One region of the Niveibacterium sp. genome, then DNA from elsewhere that is predicted to be linked to it. Evidence: predicted binding sites of a transcription regulator. Region 1 holds the regulator's gene; the other holds the start of a gene.
What was found. Region 1 encodes sigma-54, which starts transcription at its own class of promoters, with help from an activator protein. Its sites were predicted from a motif close to TGGCACGCTTNCTGCTNA; they were not measured.
Positions count from the first base shown of each region.

Region 2: a site for sigma-54 is predicted at 4,929-4,946, ahead of ACE3P0_RS20970 (TorF family putative porin). Genes of this name have one in related genera too.

Region 1 is NZ_JAYRDJ010000006.1:31,149-38,780, reverse strand. Features, by position in the region: gene ACE3P0_RS06455 (protein-disulfide reductase DsbD) at 1-574, opposite strand, end outside; gene cutA (divalent-cation tolerance protein CutA) at 585-932, opposite strand; gene ACE3P0_RS06445 (PsiF family protein) at 1,044-1,517, opposite strand; gene hprK (HPr(Ser) kinase/phosphatase) at 1,591-2,535, opposite strand; gene ptsN (PTS IIA-like nitrogen regulatory protein PtsN) at 2,522-2,989, opposite strand; gene hpf (ribosome hibernation-promoting factor, HPF/YfiA family) at 3,108-3,431, opposite strand; gene ACE3P0_RS06425 (RNA polymerase factor sigma-54) at 3,443-4,918, opposite strand; gene lptB (LPS export ABC transporter ATP-binding protein) at 4,935-5,657, opposite strand; gene recX (recombination regulator RecX) at 5,644-6,093, opposite strand; gene recA (recombinase RecA) at 6,114-7,136, opposite strand; gene ACE3P0_RS06405 (LON peptidase substrate-binding domain-containing protein) at 7,213-7,632, shown strand, end outside.
Region 2 is NZ_JAYRDJ010000059.1:1,290-8,921, forward strand. Features, by position in the region: partial or broken gene ACE3P0_RS20935 (ABC transporter substrate-binding protein) at 1-218, opposite strand, end outside; gene ACE3P0_RS20940 (GNAT family N-acetyltransferase) at 343-861, opposite strand; gene ACE3P0_RS20945 (ABC transporter substrate-binding protein) at 866-2,458, opposite strand; gene ACE3P0_RS20950 (YceI family protein) at 2,584-3,153, opposite strand; gene ACE3P0_RS20955 (YceI family protein) at 3,223-3,780, opposite strand; gene ACE3P0_RS20960 (cytochrome b) at 3,794-4,336, opposite strand; gene ACE3P0_RS20965 (accessory factor UbiK family protein) at 4,457-4,720, opposite strand; gene ACE3P0_RS20970 (TorF family putative porin) at 4,988-5,749, shown strand; gene glnK (P-II family nitrogen regulator) at 5,810-6,148, shown strand; gene ACE3P0_RS20980 (ammonium transporter) at 6,170-7,632, shown strand, end outside.

The DNA of each region.
Region 1 (7,632 bases):
AGAGTTTGCCGGTACGTAACAGCCCCGCAAGGCGCCCGCTCTCGTCCGCGCTGACCGGCGCCGCCGCTGCGATGGCCGGACCGCCGGGGCTCACCGCCGGGGCGGCGTCGCTGCGCGCGCCGAGCTTGCCGAGCGCTCGCGACAGCAAGCCGCCGCCATCCGCGCCGCCCAGCGTCACGAGGGTGGTCTGCGGCGGGTAGCAGACGCCCACATCCGCGCAGCCCTGGTAGGTCACGCTCAACTGCTGGCCATCGCGCACTTCGCCCGACGCGACCGGGACGCTGACCGCCAGATCGCCGCGAAAGATCTCAACCTCGCCAAAGAACTCGTCCTGCTTGCGCTCACCTGCCGGATAGCTGGCGGCTGCGAGCTTCAGCGAAGCGTCCTGCGGCTCGAACGCGAAGCGGTGCTTGTAGAGGTAGTAGCCCTTCTCGATCGCGAATTGCAGCGATACGGTATGTGCGTCCTGCGCCTGTGCGGTAACGCTGAACGCCTTTTCGGGTTCAAGCAGGTCCGGGGCCGCCAGCGCGGTTGTCGTGAAGCTGCAGAGCAACAGCGAAATCAGGAACTTCATCGGTTTGTGTCTAGAGCCCGTCGGGCAAATGTTCGTCAGGTTCGGTCGCGTCGGCCACCCACTGCAGGTAGGCCGCCGCACCACGATTTGCTTCCACTGCGAGGATTTCCGGCACCTCGTAGGGGTGTTCCGCCAGCAGTGCCGCTTCAAGCGCGGCGTAACGGGAGGCGGTGGTCTTGATCATCAGCGGCACTTCGTTGGTCTGCTCGATGGCACCCTGCCAGCGATAGACCGAGCGAATCGGCGCAAGGATGTTGACGCACGCCGCGAGCCGACGTTCCACCAGACTGTGCGCGGCGCGCTCGGCGCTTGCTGCGTCGGGGAAGTTGCACATCACGATCAGCACTGGCTCGGCCATCGCCGTCTCCTGCCATATCCGGCCCTGAATTCTAGCGGCGCTTGAGCGGTAATCCTTGGCGCCAAACAAAAACCCCGCCATCGGGCGGGGTTTTCATTGAGGCGATCGAACTTAGCCCTTGAGGCATTCGCTCATGAACTTCTTGCGCTCATCGCCCTTCTTGCCGGTCGCCTTCTCGTTGCAGATCTTCATCTTGTCCTGTTGCGAGCCGGCGGGTTTGGCCTCGGTTTTGGCGTCCGCCGCGGGTGCGTCGGCCGCCGCAGGTTTTGCGCTGAGGCATTCGCTCATGAACTTCTTGCGCTCGTCACCCTTCTTGCCTGCCGCCTTCTCATTGCAGACCTTCATCTTGTCCTGCTGCGCAGTCGGCGCTTTCGCGTCGGCTTCGGCGGCTGCGGCCGGCTTTGCGCTGAGGCAGTCACTCATGAACTTCTTGCGTTCGTCGCCCTTCATGCCGGTCGCCTTTTCGTTGCAGACCTTCATCTTTTCCTGCTGCGCAGTCGGCTTCTTGGCTTCGTCTGCGGCATGGGCGGGGAACAACGCGAACTGCGCGGCCAGTGCTGCAGCCAGGATCACGAGCTTCTTCATGCAAGGCCTCCGGAGAGAGATTTTGGGCGAGATGTTGGCCGCGGATCACGCGGCCGCGGTGAAGACGGTCGGCTTACAGGTCTTCTTCGTCGAGATCCAGCGCCGAGCGCTGGCGATCAACGAATTCCTGCATCGAGTCTATGCCACGTAACTGAAGAATGGTATTTCGCACCGCCGCTTCCAGCAACACTGCAAGGTTGCGGCCGGCCGCGACAGGCAAGGTAACGCGCCGCGTCGGCACCCCCACGATGTCCTGCATGTCGTCTTCCAGTGGCAGGCGGGGCATCTGTGGGCTCTCGCCGCGGATCTGACGGTGCAGATGCACGACCAGCTTGAGCTTCATCTTCCGACGGCAGGCCGTCTCGCCGAAGATCGTGCGGATGTTGAGGATGCCGAGGCCGCGGACTTCGAGGAAGTCCTTCAGCATCGGCGGGCAGCGCCCTTCGAGCACGCCAGGCGCAATGCGCGAAACCTCGACCACATCGTCGGCCACCAGGCCGTGGCCGCGCGAGATCAGTTCCAGCGCCAGTTCGGATTTGCCTGCGCCCGAATCGCCAGTGATCAGCACGCCGAGCCCGAGTACGTCCATGAACACGCCATGCAGCGATGTCTTTTCGGCGAGGTTGCGCGCGAGGTAGGTGCGCAGCGAATCGATCACCCGCGCCGTTTCGGCCGAGGTCGTGAACATCGCAACGCGTGCGCTTTCGAATGCACTCTGGATCAGTGGCGGCACTTCACAGCCATCCGCCACGATCATCGCCGGCGGATGCGCCAGCAAGATGCTTTCAAGCTGATGCTGCACCTTGTCGCGTGCCTGGCGGCGAATCCAGCCCAGTTCCGCTTCGCCCATCACCTGGATGCGGTTGGGGTGGATGATGTTGAGGTGGCCGACCAGTTCGGCCGGCCACACCTTCTCGTTCGGGACCTGCACCTCGACATCGAGCGGGCCGGCGAGGTGGCTCAGGCCGAGCCGATCGCGGTTGTCCTCGTAGATGCGGGCGACGCTAGTTCGCCGCATTCGGGTTCCAGTTCACGAACAGGGTGTGTGCCTCGGATGTATCGCTGGCCAGCGTCAGGGCATCGCGGAAGCTGCGGTCGGAGAACATCTGCGCCAGTTCCGACAGGAGGCGCAGGTGATGTTCGGTGGCGCTTTCGGGCACCAGCAGCACGAACATCAGGTTCACCGGCTTGCCGTCCGGCGCCTCGAAGGGCACCGGTTGGGCGAGGCGGATGAAGGCGCCGACGGCGTCGCGCAGGCCCTTGATGCGGCCGTGCGGGATCGCAATACCTTGACCGAGCCCGGTAGAGCCGAGCTTCTCGCGTGTGAATAGCGCGTCGTAGACAGCGCTGCGCGCGAGTCCCTGATGGTTTTCGAAGAGCAGGCCTGCCTGTTCGAAAACGCGCTTCTTGCTGCTCGCGTCAAGGTCGACGAGCACATTGGACGGCGGCAGCAGCGGGGCGATGAGATTCATGCTTGGGGGTTCAGAAATGCACTGCGCGCCCGAAGGCGCGCAGATCCGGGGTCAGCTCATGTTCGGCGCGGGGGCTTTCCGCAAGCTTACGCGCCGGGATTCACTAGAGCGACCGTGATTACGATTCTGCAGACTGGCGCTTGTGCGCCTCGTGGCCGTGATCGTAGGACTTTTCCTTGTGCTTGAGAACCTGCCTGTCCAGTTTGTCCGTCATGGCGTCGATTGCGGCATACAGATCTTCCTCGATGCTCTCGACGAAAATGTCCTTGCCGCGTACATGTACCGTCACTTCCGCCTTTTGCTTCAGCTTATCCACCGACAGGATCACGTTCACGCTGGTGACATGATCGAAGTGGCGAATCACGCGATCCAGTTTCGACGTTACGTAGTCGCGAAGGGCGGCGGTAACTTCGAGATGGTGTCCGGTGATGTTCAGGTTCATGATTTATCCTCTCAGATCATCTTGCGCTGGCTGACCGGCGGGATGTTGAGCGACTCGCGGTACTTTGCGATGGTACGTCGCGCAACGACTATCCCCTGCTGGCCGAGAAGCTCGGCAATCCGCGCATCGGAAAGCGGTTTTTTGCGATCCTCTGCCGCGACCAGCTGGCGAATCAGCGCACGAATCGCCGTAGCTGAACACGCGCCGCCAGAATCCGTGGCGACGTGGCTGCCGAAAAAATACTTCAGTTCAAGGATACCTCTTGGCGTGGCCATGTACTTCTGTGTGGTCACCCGCGAGATCGTCGATTCATGCAGATCAAGCTGCTCTGCGATTTCGCGCAGCGTCAGCGGGCGCATTGCCACGTCCCCATAATCGAAGAACTGCCGCTGGCGGTCAACGATTGCCTGGGAGACCCGCAGGATCGTGTCAAAGCGTTGCTGTACGTTCTTGATCATCCAGCGCGCCTCCTGCAACTGCCCGGCCAGTGATCCGGCCGAGCCACGGTGCTGCTGCAGGATGCCGGCGTAGAGCTGGTTGATCCGCAGCTTGGGCATTGCGTCCGGGTTCAGTGTCGCACTCCAGTGGCCGCGTACCTTGCGCACGATCACATCCGGGATCACATAACGCGTCTCGATTGCGGCAAACCGTGCACCGGGGCGTGGATCGAGGCTGCAGACGAGCTGATGCGCTTCGCGCAGGGTCTCGTCGCTGCAACCCAGATGCCGCTTCAGGCGCACGAAGTCCCGCGCGGCAAGCAGCTCCAAATGCTGTTCGACGATCACCATCGCCGCATCGCGCGCTGTGCTCTCGGGTAGCAAACGCAACTGAAGCTTCAGGCATTCGCCCGGCGAACGGGCGCCGATACCGGTGGGGTCAAGGTTCTGCAGATGCGCCAACGCGATCTGCAACTCGTCGACGTCGACTTCGAATTCGGGTGGCAGCAGTTCGAGCAGTTCTTCGAGCGGCTGGGTGAGGTAGCCATCGTCGTCGAGCGCTTCGATCATGAAGCGCAGCAGCGCGCGATCGCGGTCCGACAGCGGCATCAGGGCGACTTGTTCATCCAGGTGGTCGCGCAGGCTGGTCTGCGCCGCGCGGAATTCCTGGAAGTCCGTCTCGTCGTCCTCGTCGCGACTACCGCTGCCACTGCCGCCGCCTTCGCCGGACCACTCGGTGGGGCCGTCGTCGTAGCTGCCGGCATCGTCAAAGCTCGGTTCGCTCGGTTCGGGTGAGGTCTCCGCTGCCTCCGCGGCGACATCGTTGGCGGTGTCGGTGCGTTCGTCGCCGCTCGGGGTGGTGGCGGACTGGCCCCAGGATTCCGGGTCCGATTCCGCGTCTTCGCGTTCGAGCAACGGGTTCTCGAGCAGCATGCGCTCGATTTCGCTGTTGAGCTCCAGGGTCGATAGCTGCAGCAGCTTGATCGACTGTTGCAGCTGCGGGGTCAGCGCGAGCTGCTGGGAGATACGGAGCTGGAGCGAGGGCTTCATCGTAGGGGTTGCGCGATCAGAGTCGGAAATGTTCGCCGAGGTAGACCTCGCGAACCTTGTCGTTCTGGACGATTTCGTCAGGGCGGCCGCTGGCGAGCACCACCCCTTCGGTGATGATGTAGGCGCGATCGCAGATACCCAGCGTCTCGCGCACGTTGTGGTCGGTGATCAGCACGCCGATGTTGCGATCCTTCAGGAAGCGGATGATCTTCTGGATGTCGATCACGGCGATCGGGTCGACGCCGGCAAAGGGCTCGTCGAGCAGGATCACCTGCGGGTTGGTGGCCAGCGCGCGTGCGATTTCAACGCGGCGGCGCTCGCCCCCCGACAGCGACATCGCGGTGGCGTCGCGCAGGTGCGTGATGCCCAGTTCGCCCAGCAGCTGGTCGAGCCGGGCCGTGAGCTGATCCTTTGGCAGCTTCTGCAGTTCGAGCACCGCGAGGATGTTCTCGGCGACCGTCAATTTGCGGAAGACCGAGTTTTCCTGCGGCAGGTAGGACAAGCCCAGATGCGCCCGCTTGTGGATCGGCAGGTGGGTGATCTCCTTGTCGTCAAGGATGATATTGCCGCCATCGGCGCGGACCAGGCCGACGATCATGTAGAAGCAGGTCGTCTTGCCGGCACCGTTGGGGCCGAGCAGGCCGACGACCTCACCGCTGCCGACTTCGAAGCCAACATCGCGCACGACGGTGCGCGCCTTGTAGCGCTTGGATAGACCGCCTACCTTAAGCAGACTCATCGAACGGCTCTTTCAACACTTTTCTCACGACCTCCGCGGAGAATCCGCGGGCGGTCAGAAAGCGCGCCTGGCGCGCCCATTCCTTTGCATCGCCCGGCACATTGCCAAACTTGCGTGCCCATATGGCCCGGGCGCGTTCCAGCTCTGTTTCGCCCAACTCGCTCGCTAGCGCGTCGCTGATCGTGTCCTGATCCACGCCGCGCTGTGCGAGCTCGTGCTGGATGCGTCGCTGGCCCAGCCTGCCGGCGCGGCTGCGCACATAACTTTCGGCGAAGCGGGCGTCGGACAGCAGGCCCAGTTCGCTCATCCGTTCAAGCACCGCTTCGACCGCTTCCGGCTCGCCATGCGCCGCGAGCTTGCGCGCCAATTCGGCCCGGCTGTGCTCGCGCTGCGCCAGCGTGCGCAGCGCGCGGGCTTTCAGCTCGTCGCTGCTCATCGCTTGTCTTCGTGGCCCGTTCAGGCCGCGGCAGCTTCCCCGGCCGGCAGCTCGGGCAGGCCCAACTGAACGCGGATCTTGTTCTCGATTTCGCGTGCAGTCTCAGGATGCGAGCGCAGGAACTCGCGCGCATTGTCCTTGCCTTGCCCGATCTTCTCGCCGTTATAGGCGTACCAAGCGCCGCTCTTGTCGACGAAGCGTTGCTCGACACCCATGTCGATGATCTCGCCTTCACGCGAGATGCCTTCGCCGTAGAGGATGTCGAAGTGCGCTTCCTTGAACGGTGGCGAGACCTTGTTCTTGACGACCTTGACCTTGGTCTCCGAGCCGATCACCTCGTCGCCCTTCTTGATCGTGCCGGTACGGCGGATGTCCAGACGCACTGAGGCGTAGAACTTCAGCGCGTTACCGCCGGTCGTGGTTTCCGGGTTGCCGAACATCACGCCGATCTTCATGCGGATCTGGTTGATGAAGATGACCATCGTGTTGGTGCGCTTGATGTTGCCGGTCAGCTTGCGCAGTGCCTGCGACATCAGGCGGGCCTGCAGGCCGGGCAGCTGGTCGCCCATCTCGCCCTCGATTTCGGCCTTCGGCGTCAGCGCAGCAACCGAGTCGATGACCAGGATGTCGACACCACCCGAGCGGACCAGCATGTCAGCGATTTCGAGCGCCTGCTCGCCGGTATCCGGCTGCGAGATCAGCAGGTCGCCAACATTCACGCCAAGCTTCTGCGCGTAGGACACGTCGAGCGCGTGCTCGGCGTCGATGAAGGCCGCCACGCCGCCCATCTTCTGCATTTCGGCAATCGCCTGCAGCGTCAGCGTGGTTTTGCCGGAGGATTCCGGGCCGTAGATTTCGATCACGCGGCCGCGCGGCAGGCCGCCGATGCCCAATGCAATGTCCAGCCCGAGGGAGCCAGTCGACACCGCCTGGATGTCCGACTCCACCTCGCCGTCGCCCATCCGCATGATGGAGCCCTTGCCGAACTGCTTCTCGATCTGGGCCAGCGCGGCCTGAAGTGCTTTCGCCTTGTTGTCGTCCATGGGGTTTCCTCGATTCTGTGGAAACGATTATGGCACAGAGATTGCGTGCGCCTGAGTCGGGTGCGTGCAGTAAAACATGGCACACTTCCACCACTTCACACGGCGCGCGTTTCGCTCGCCCAGCGAGACCGATCCGATGCCTGAAATGCCCGCCGAACTCCCATTGTTTCCCTTGCATACCGTACTGGTTCCTGAAGCGCGTTTGCCGCTCAAAGTGTTTGAAGTGCGCTACATGGACATGGTCAAGGCGTGCATCCGGGATGGCAGCAGCTTCGGCGTGTGTCTGATCGAAGAGGGTCAGGAAGTCGGCGCGCCGGCCACACCCGCACAAGTCGGCACGAGCGCGCGCATCGTCGAGTGGGATATGGATCAGCCCGGCATCCTGCAGATCGTCGTGACCGGCGAGCGTCGTTTCCGCATTGCGCATGCGGTCGCCCAGCCTGATGGTCTCTTGCGTGCAGTGGTCGAATGGATGCCGGAGCCCGCGGTACAGGCG
Region 2 (7,632 bases), on a different contig from region 1:
GCGAGCCCTGGCACGATGTTGGTGGTGCCGACCTCGAACTCGACCAGGCGGTTCATCAGCTGGGCAGAGGCCGCGTCATGCGTGGTGTTGGTGGTGAAGAACTGCGAGTTGAAGCCTTCGGGGCTGCCCTCGGAGCAGTACACGAGAGTCTTCGCAGCGAGGGCGGGCAGCGTGAGGGCGGCAGCGAACGCAGCCGTGGCGAGGCGCAACATGAACATCGATCTCTCCTGCGGGGTAACCGGACTTGGGGCGATGCATGCCGGCCGCCGTGTGGGCGGTCGGTCTCTTGTTTGCCGGATCATAGCCGTGCGGCTTCGCTGCCTTCAATCACCCGCCGCGCGGTCAGCGCAAATCGCCGGCCCAGATCTCCACCTGCACACCGGGCAAGGGCGGGTATTCGCGATGAGTTTCGAGCCTGAAGCCCAGCTTCTGCACGACGCGCTTGGATGCGTGGTTATCCGGGTGGATCACCGAGATCACGCGCGCGAGGCCCAGCGTGTTCTTTGCGAACTGAAGCGAAGCGAGCCCCGCCTCGGTGGCAAGCCCTTGCCCCCAGTAGCGGGTGAGAAAGCGGTAACCCAGTTCAGTCTCACCGAATTCCGGCAGGAACTTGAGGCCGCTGAAGCCGATCAGCTCGCCGCTGGCTTTCCACTCGCAGGCGAAGCGGCCGTAACCGTAGCGCGCGTAGTCGGCGAGCGGCGCGGTGCGCAGGATCTCGCGCACGCCTTCCAGCGTATCCGGCCCCGGGCCGCCGGCGTAGCGCACGACATCCGGGTCGGTCACCAGCGGCACATAGGCTTCCGCATCGGCTTCGACGAAAGGGCGCAGGCGCAGGCGTTCGGTTTCGATGATCGTGCGCATGGGCTCAGCGTGCCAGGTCGACGTTCTGGAAGTTCAGGCCGTAGGTGGGTTCCAGCACGAAGCCGGTGACTTCCTTGCGCGTGACGCCGAAGCGGTTGCCGTGCGCGATCAGGAGTTGCGGCACCGCCTCGCGCAGCGCTTCCTGCGCCTTCACGTAAAGTTTGGTGCGTTCGGCGCGGTCGCTGCTGCGGCGGGCGCGTTGCAGCAGCTCTTCGAAGGCCGGGTCGCACCAGCGTGCGAGGTTGCCACCGCTCTTTGCCGCGTCGCAGGAGAGCAGGGGCTCGAAGTAGTTGTCGGGCTCGCCGTTGCCGGAAAGCCAGCCGAACATCACGGCCTGGTGCTCGCCGGCGCGGCTGCGCTTGAGGTATTCACCCCACTCGAAGGTGGTGAGCCTGGCGCGCACGCCGATCTTCGCCAGATCGGCCTGGATCATCTCGGCCATGCGCTTGCCGTCCGGGTTGTGCGGGCGCACCACCGGCAGGTACCACAGTTCCATGTCGAAGCCTTGCGGGTAACCGGCACTGGCGAGCCGCGTTTTCGCCTTGTCTGGCGCGTAGGCGAGGGCCGGCAGTTTGGCGTCGGCGGCCCAGTAGGCGGGCGGCAGCAGGCTCTTCGCGAGCGTGGCGCGCCCCTGATACACCGCGCCGAGGATCGCGGCGCGGTCGATTGCCAGATCCAGCGCTTGCCGCACGCGGCGGTCGGTGAAGGGCTTCTTCTGCGTGTTCAGCGCGATGTAGCCGGTATTCAGGCCCGGCTGCTGGATCAGGTTGAGACCCGGCGTTTTCTCGATCTGCGCAAGGTCTGCGGGCTTCACCGAGGTCGACACATGGCATTCGCCGGTCTTGAGTTTGGCGAACTGCACTGCGGCGTCCGGCACGATGCTGAACACCAGTGCGTCGATCTTCGGCCGTCCGCGCCAGTGCTGATCGAAGGCCTTGTAGCGAATCGCGGTGTCTTTCTGGTAACCGGCGAACTGGAAGGGGCCGGTGCCAATCGGTTCGCGGTCGAGCTTGTCCGGCGTGCCGGCGGCGCTGAGCTTGGCGGCGTATTCGGCCGACTGGATGCCGAGCATGTCGAAGCTCATGCGCGTCAGGAACGGTGCCTCGGCTTGCTTCAACACGAAGCGGATCGTGTAGTCGTCGAGCTTTTCGAGCCGCGCCACGTTCTCGTCCATGCGCAGGTTGTTGAACTGCACGAAGGCGAGGTTGCCGGCGAGCGTGTGGTACGGGTGGTTTTTGTCTGCCTGGCGGTTCCAGGTGAACAGCACATCGTCGGCGTTGAAGTCGCGGCTCGGCGTGAAGCTCGCGCTGCGGTGGAACTTCACGCCGCGGCGCAACTTGAAGGTGTAGCTGAGGCCGTCGGGTGAAATCGTCCAGGATTCCGCAAGCGCCGCTTGCAGTTCGGCCGTGCCCGGCTTGAAGTCGAGCAGCGTGTCGGCGATCTGCGCACCGGCGTCTGCTGTGTTCTGCCCGTTGGCGAACAGGCGGGTCAGCGATTCAGGGCTGCCCTCGGCGCAGTAGACCAGCGTCTTGGCGGCGTGGGCGGGCGCCAGCGCGAGCAGGCCGGCGATCAGGAGGGGGAGGTGCGTACGTCGCATGCGTCGTCTCTCGGTCGGGCCATGCATGATGGCAGAGCGGGCGGGGGTGGTCGATCGGTGTTGGGCGCGGAGAAAGAAAAAAGGGACGCCCGTGGGCGTCCCTTTTCGCGCGAGGCGGGTGCGGCTTACTGCTGCTTGAGCGACTCGACCGGGATCTTGATCGTGACTTCGTCGCTGACGTAGGGCACGTACTTGTTGAGGCCCCAGTCCGAGCGCTTGATCGTGGTGCTGATGTCGCCGGCACAGGCTTGCACCTTCAGCATCGGGTGCGGCACGCACTTGAAGTTGCTGACTGCGAGCTTCACCGGCTTGGTCACGCCCAGCATCGTCAGCGTGCCATCGGCGCCAACCAGCTTGTCGCCATCAAACGTGAGGTTGTCCGACTTGAAGGTCATGGTCGGGAATTTGGCCGCGTTGAAGAAGTCTTCCGACTTCATGTGGTCGTTCCACTTCTCGAAGCCCATGTTGATCGAGCCGGTTTCGATCACTGCTTCGACGCTGCCCTTCTTTGCGGCGAAGTCGATCACCGCCTTGCCGGTGGTCTTGTCGAAGCGGCCACGCTGCGTCGACAGGCCGAAGTGGTTGATCTCGAAGCTCGGCCAGGTGTGGGTCGGATCGAAGTTGTAGGTGTCTGCGGCTGCGGCGGCAACGCCTGACAGGGCGGCGAGCGAGACGGCGATGATCAGCTTTTTCATGTGGGTGACTCCTGTTGCGGGTGAGTGGTGTTGCTGGCCCCGGTGGGTGCCGGCAATCGGTAATCCGGGTTACTTGCGTGCGGCAGCGACGAGGCGGAACTTGATCTGCACATCGTCGGCCACCGTGGAGGTGTCGCCCCACGGGCCTTCGCCGATGCCGAACTGCAGCCGCTTGATCGTGAACGCGCCTTCGAACACGCCGTTGGCGCCGTCCGCCTTGTAGGTGAAAGGTGCCGTCACGTTCTGCGTGCGGCCCTTGATCGTCAGCGGGCCGGCAACCTCGAAACGATTGCCGCCGAGCGCCTTGACGCTGGTGGACTTGAACACCGCAGTCGGGAACTGCTTGGCGTTGAACCAATCCTTGCCGACCACTTCGTCGTTGGCTTCCTTGCTGCCCGCGTCGATGCTGGCGAGTTCCAGCTCAAAGCCGGCGCTGGCCTTCTGCGGTGCGGCGGGGTCGAAGCTCAGCGCGACCTTGAACTTGCCGAACTTGCCATCCACCGGCACACCCATCTGCTTGGAAGTGAAGGCGAGGCTGCTCTTGGCCGGGTCCAGCGTGCCGTACTCGACGGCGGCGGCAGGCAAAGCGAGGGCTGCGGCCGCGAGGGCCGTAACGAAAATCTTCATGGTGGGACTCCGCTTACTTCAGGAAGGGCAGCATGCGGGCGAGGATGCCGTCGCGTGCCACGAAGTGGTGTTTCACTGCAGCCGCTGCATGTGCAACGACGATCAGGACCATCAGCCAGGCGAGGATTTCGTGTGCTTCCTCGAAGAACTCGGCGAGCGATTCACTCTTGCCGATCAGATCGGGCAGCGGCAGTACGCCGAACCAGACCACCGGAAAGCCCTTGGCCGAGCTCATCAGCCAGCCGGCCATCGGTACCGCGATCATCAGCAGGTAGAGCAGGTGATGTGCGCCATGCGCGGCGAGCTTTTCGATGCCGCTCATGGAATCCGGCAAGGCGGGCGGGCGATGTGTGGCGCGCCACAGGATGCGCACCAGCACCAGCGCGAGCACCGTGATGCCGGCCCACTTGTGCCAGCTGATGATCTTGAGTTTCTGCGGGGAGAGGGGAAGGTCGACCATGTAAAGGCCGACCGGGAAGGCGATGAAGATCAGCAGCGCGATCAGCCAGTGCAGTGCGATCGCGGTGCGGGTGTATTGCGTTGGGGCTGTTGTCATGTCTGTGGGCTCTCTGCATGCAGTCCGCAATCGTTCGATGCGGTTCAGTATTTACTGCATGCTAGAGCCACAGACTCCGTCATTCCAGCGAAAGTTTCTGGCGAATCAGATGAAACTGATTCACTTATTTTCGTTGCCGGCCTTGCTGCGGGCGAGTTCGGCTTCCAGTTCGATGACGCGGGCTTCCAGTCGCACCAATTGTTCACGTGCGCGCGCAAGCACCTCGCGCTGAACGTCGAATTCCTCGCGCGTCACCAGATCCATCTTGCCCAGCACCGATGCAAACGCTGCCTTCGCGTTGCGTTCGATGTCCCGCGCGGGGCTGCTCTCGAGCAGTTCCGCTACTTTCTTCTGGATCTCATCGACGAACTTGGGCGGCTCCATGGCGGCTCTCCGTAAGGGTTTCAAGGGTTTGAAGCCAGTTTAGCACGCGCGATTTCATGCACCGGGACAGTGCGGCATGCGGGAAAACCCGGAATTGCACCGTCGTGGTGCGGCTCGCGTCATCGGGCGGGGCAAAACGGTGCGGCGGCGCGATGCGAACCGCCGTCAAGCGCGATCAAACGGTGCGCGGATGCGGTTTTTCAGGCTGTGGCACGGATTCTGCATTAAGCCCGTCACCACGATTCTCATCCCATGACGGAGATTGAAATGCGCAAGACCCTGATCGCTACCGCCCTGATCGCCGGCCTGGCCGCTTCCGCCTCGGTTCGCGCCGAAGAAGCCAAGGCGCCCTACACGCTGACCGGCAACTTCACGCTGGCCTCGGAGTACATCTATCGCGGGATCGCGCAGACCAACCACAAGCCCGCCATCCAGGGCGGTCTCGATTTCGCGCACGAAAGCGGCATCTACCTTGGCACCTGGGCCTCGAACATCAGCTGGCTGTCGGATGCTGGCGGCATCAGCGCCCCGATCGAGATGGACTTCTACGGTGGCTACAAGGGTGCGGTCGGTGACTTCGGTTACGACGTGGGCCTGCTGCAGTACTACTACCCGGGCACCTACCCGGATGGTTTCACCAGCCCGAACACGCTGGAAGGCTATGTGGCCGGCAGCTACAAGTGGATCACGCTGAAGGGTTCCTACGCCTTCACCAACCTGTTCGGCGCCAAGGCTCCGAACGGTGACAAGACCAGCGGCAGCTACTACCTTGAGGCCAATGGCACCGTACCGGTCGCCGAAGGCGTCAATCTGATCGCGCATGTGGGCTATCAGAGCGTCAAGGGCTTCGATGATGCGTCCTACACCGACTACAAGCTGGGTGGCACGGCGGATGCGCTGGGCCTGACCTTCGGCCTGTTCTACAGCGGCACCAATGCGAAGGGCGATGCGGGCGAGTTCTACCACAACGCCTTCGACAAGGATCTGGGCGCTGGCCGCATTCTTTTCACCGTAGGCAAGACTCTCTAATTCCGGTTTAGCACGCGGCACCCCTCCCCCGGGGCGCCGTGTTCCACCCAAGGAGCCAACATGAAATTCGTCACCGCCATCATCAAGCCTTTCAAGCTTGACGAAGTGCGCGAGGCCCTCAGCGCGATCGGCGTGCAGGGCATCACCGTCACCGAGGTCAAGGGTTTCGGCCGTCAGAAGGGTCACACCGAGCTGTACCGTGGCGCAGAGTACGTCGTCGACTTCCTGCCCAAGGTGAAGATCGAAATCGCAATCGCCGACGACCTGCTCGACCAGGTCATCGAAGCGGTCGAGAAGGCCGCCAGCACCGGCAAGATCGGTGACGGAAAGATCTTCGTCTTCGATCTCGAACAGGCTATCCGCATCCGCACCGGTGAGACCGGCGCTGAAGCGCTCTAAGGCAGACAAGGAGATTTCGACATGAGAAAGATGCTCGCGATCCTGCTGACGGCGCTGTCCGTCGGTATCGCAGCCCCGGCCTGGTCATCTGATCAGAGCAACGAGGCGACCGGCGCGGTTGCCACCACCGAAGCGGCCAAGCCGGCTGCCGAAGCCCCGGCGGCAGACGCCAAGCCGGCCGACGCTGCGCCGGCTGCCACCGCCGAAGCGCCTGCTGCTGCGCCCGCCGCCGCGGAAGCTGCACCGGCTGCTGCCGCACCGGCCGCAACCCCCGCCCCGAACAAGGGTGATACCTCCTGGATGATCGTTGCCACGCTGCTCGTGACGCTGATGACGATTCCGGGCCTCGCGCTGTTCTACGGCGGCCTCGTGCGCTCGAAGAACATGCTGTCGATCCTGATGCAGGTGTTTGTCGTGTTCTCGCTCTGCGTCGTGCTGTGGACGGTGTTCGGCTACTCGCTCGCCTTCACCGAGGGCAACGCCTTCATCGGCGGCTTCGACAAACTCTTCCTGAAGGGCATCACGCCCGATTCGGTTGCGGCTACGTTCTCGAAGGGTGTGTATATCCCCGAACTGATCTACGTGATGTTCCAGGCGACCTTTGCGGCGATCACGCCGGCGCTGATCCTTGGCGCCTTCGCTGAGCGCATGAAGTTCTCCGCCGTGCTGCTCTTCATCGTGCTGTGGTTCACCTTCTCCTACCTGCCGATCGCGCACATGGTTTGGTACTGGGCGGGCCCGGATGCCTACACCGACGCTGCTGCCGCCGACAAGGCTGCTGCGACCGCGGGCTTCCTGTTCCAGAAGGGCGCGCTCGACTTCGCCGGCGGCACCGTGGTGCACATCAACGCTGCCATGGCTGGCCTCGTGGGTGCCTTCATGGTCGGCAAGCGCATCGGCTACGGCCGTGAAGCGATGGCGCCGCACAGCCTGACGCTGACGATGGTGGGTGCCTCGCTGCTGTGGGTGGGCTGGTTCGGTTTCAACGCCGGTTCCAACCTGGAAGCCAACGGTGCTGCCGCGCTGGCCTTCGCCAACACCATGGTCGCTACCGCGATGGCTGCGCTGGCTTGGCTGTTCGCTGAATGGCTGATCAAGGGCAAGCCCTCGATGCTGGGTGCTGCGTCGGGTGCTGTTGCTGGCCTCGTTGCAATCACCCCGGCTTGTGGCTTCGTCGGCATCATGGGCGCACTGATCATTGGCCTCGCTGCCGGCCTGATCTGCCTGTGGGGCGTCAATGGCCTGAAGAAGCTGCTTGGTGCGGATGACGCGCTCGATGTGTTCGGCGTGCATGGCGTCGGCGGCATCCTGGGTGCCATCCTGACCGGCGTGTTCGCGGATCCGGCCCTCGGTGGCGCAGGCGTCATCGACTATGTGGCCAACAAGGTCGGCGACTACAGCATCTCGGCGCAGGTCACGAGCCAGCTTTGGGCCGTTGGCACCACGGTCATCTGGTCGGGTGTTGTGTCCTTGGTTGCGTACAA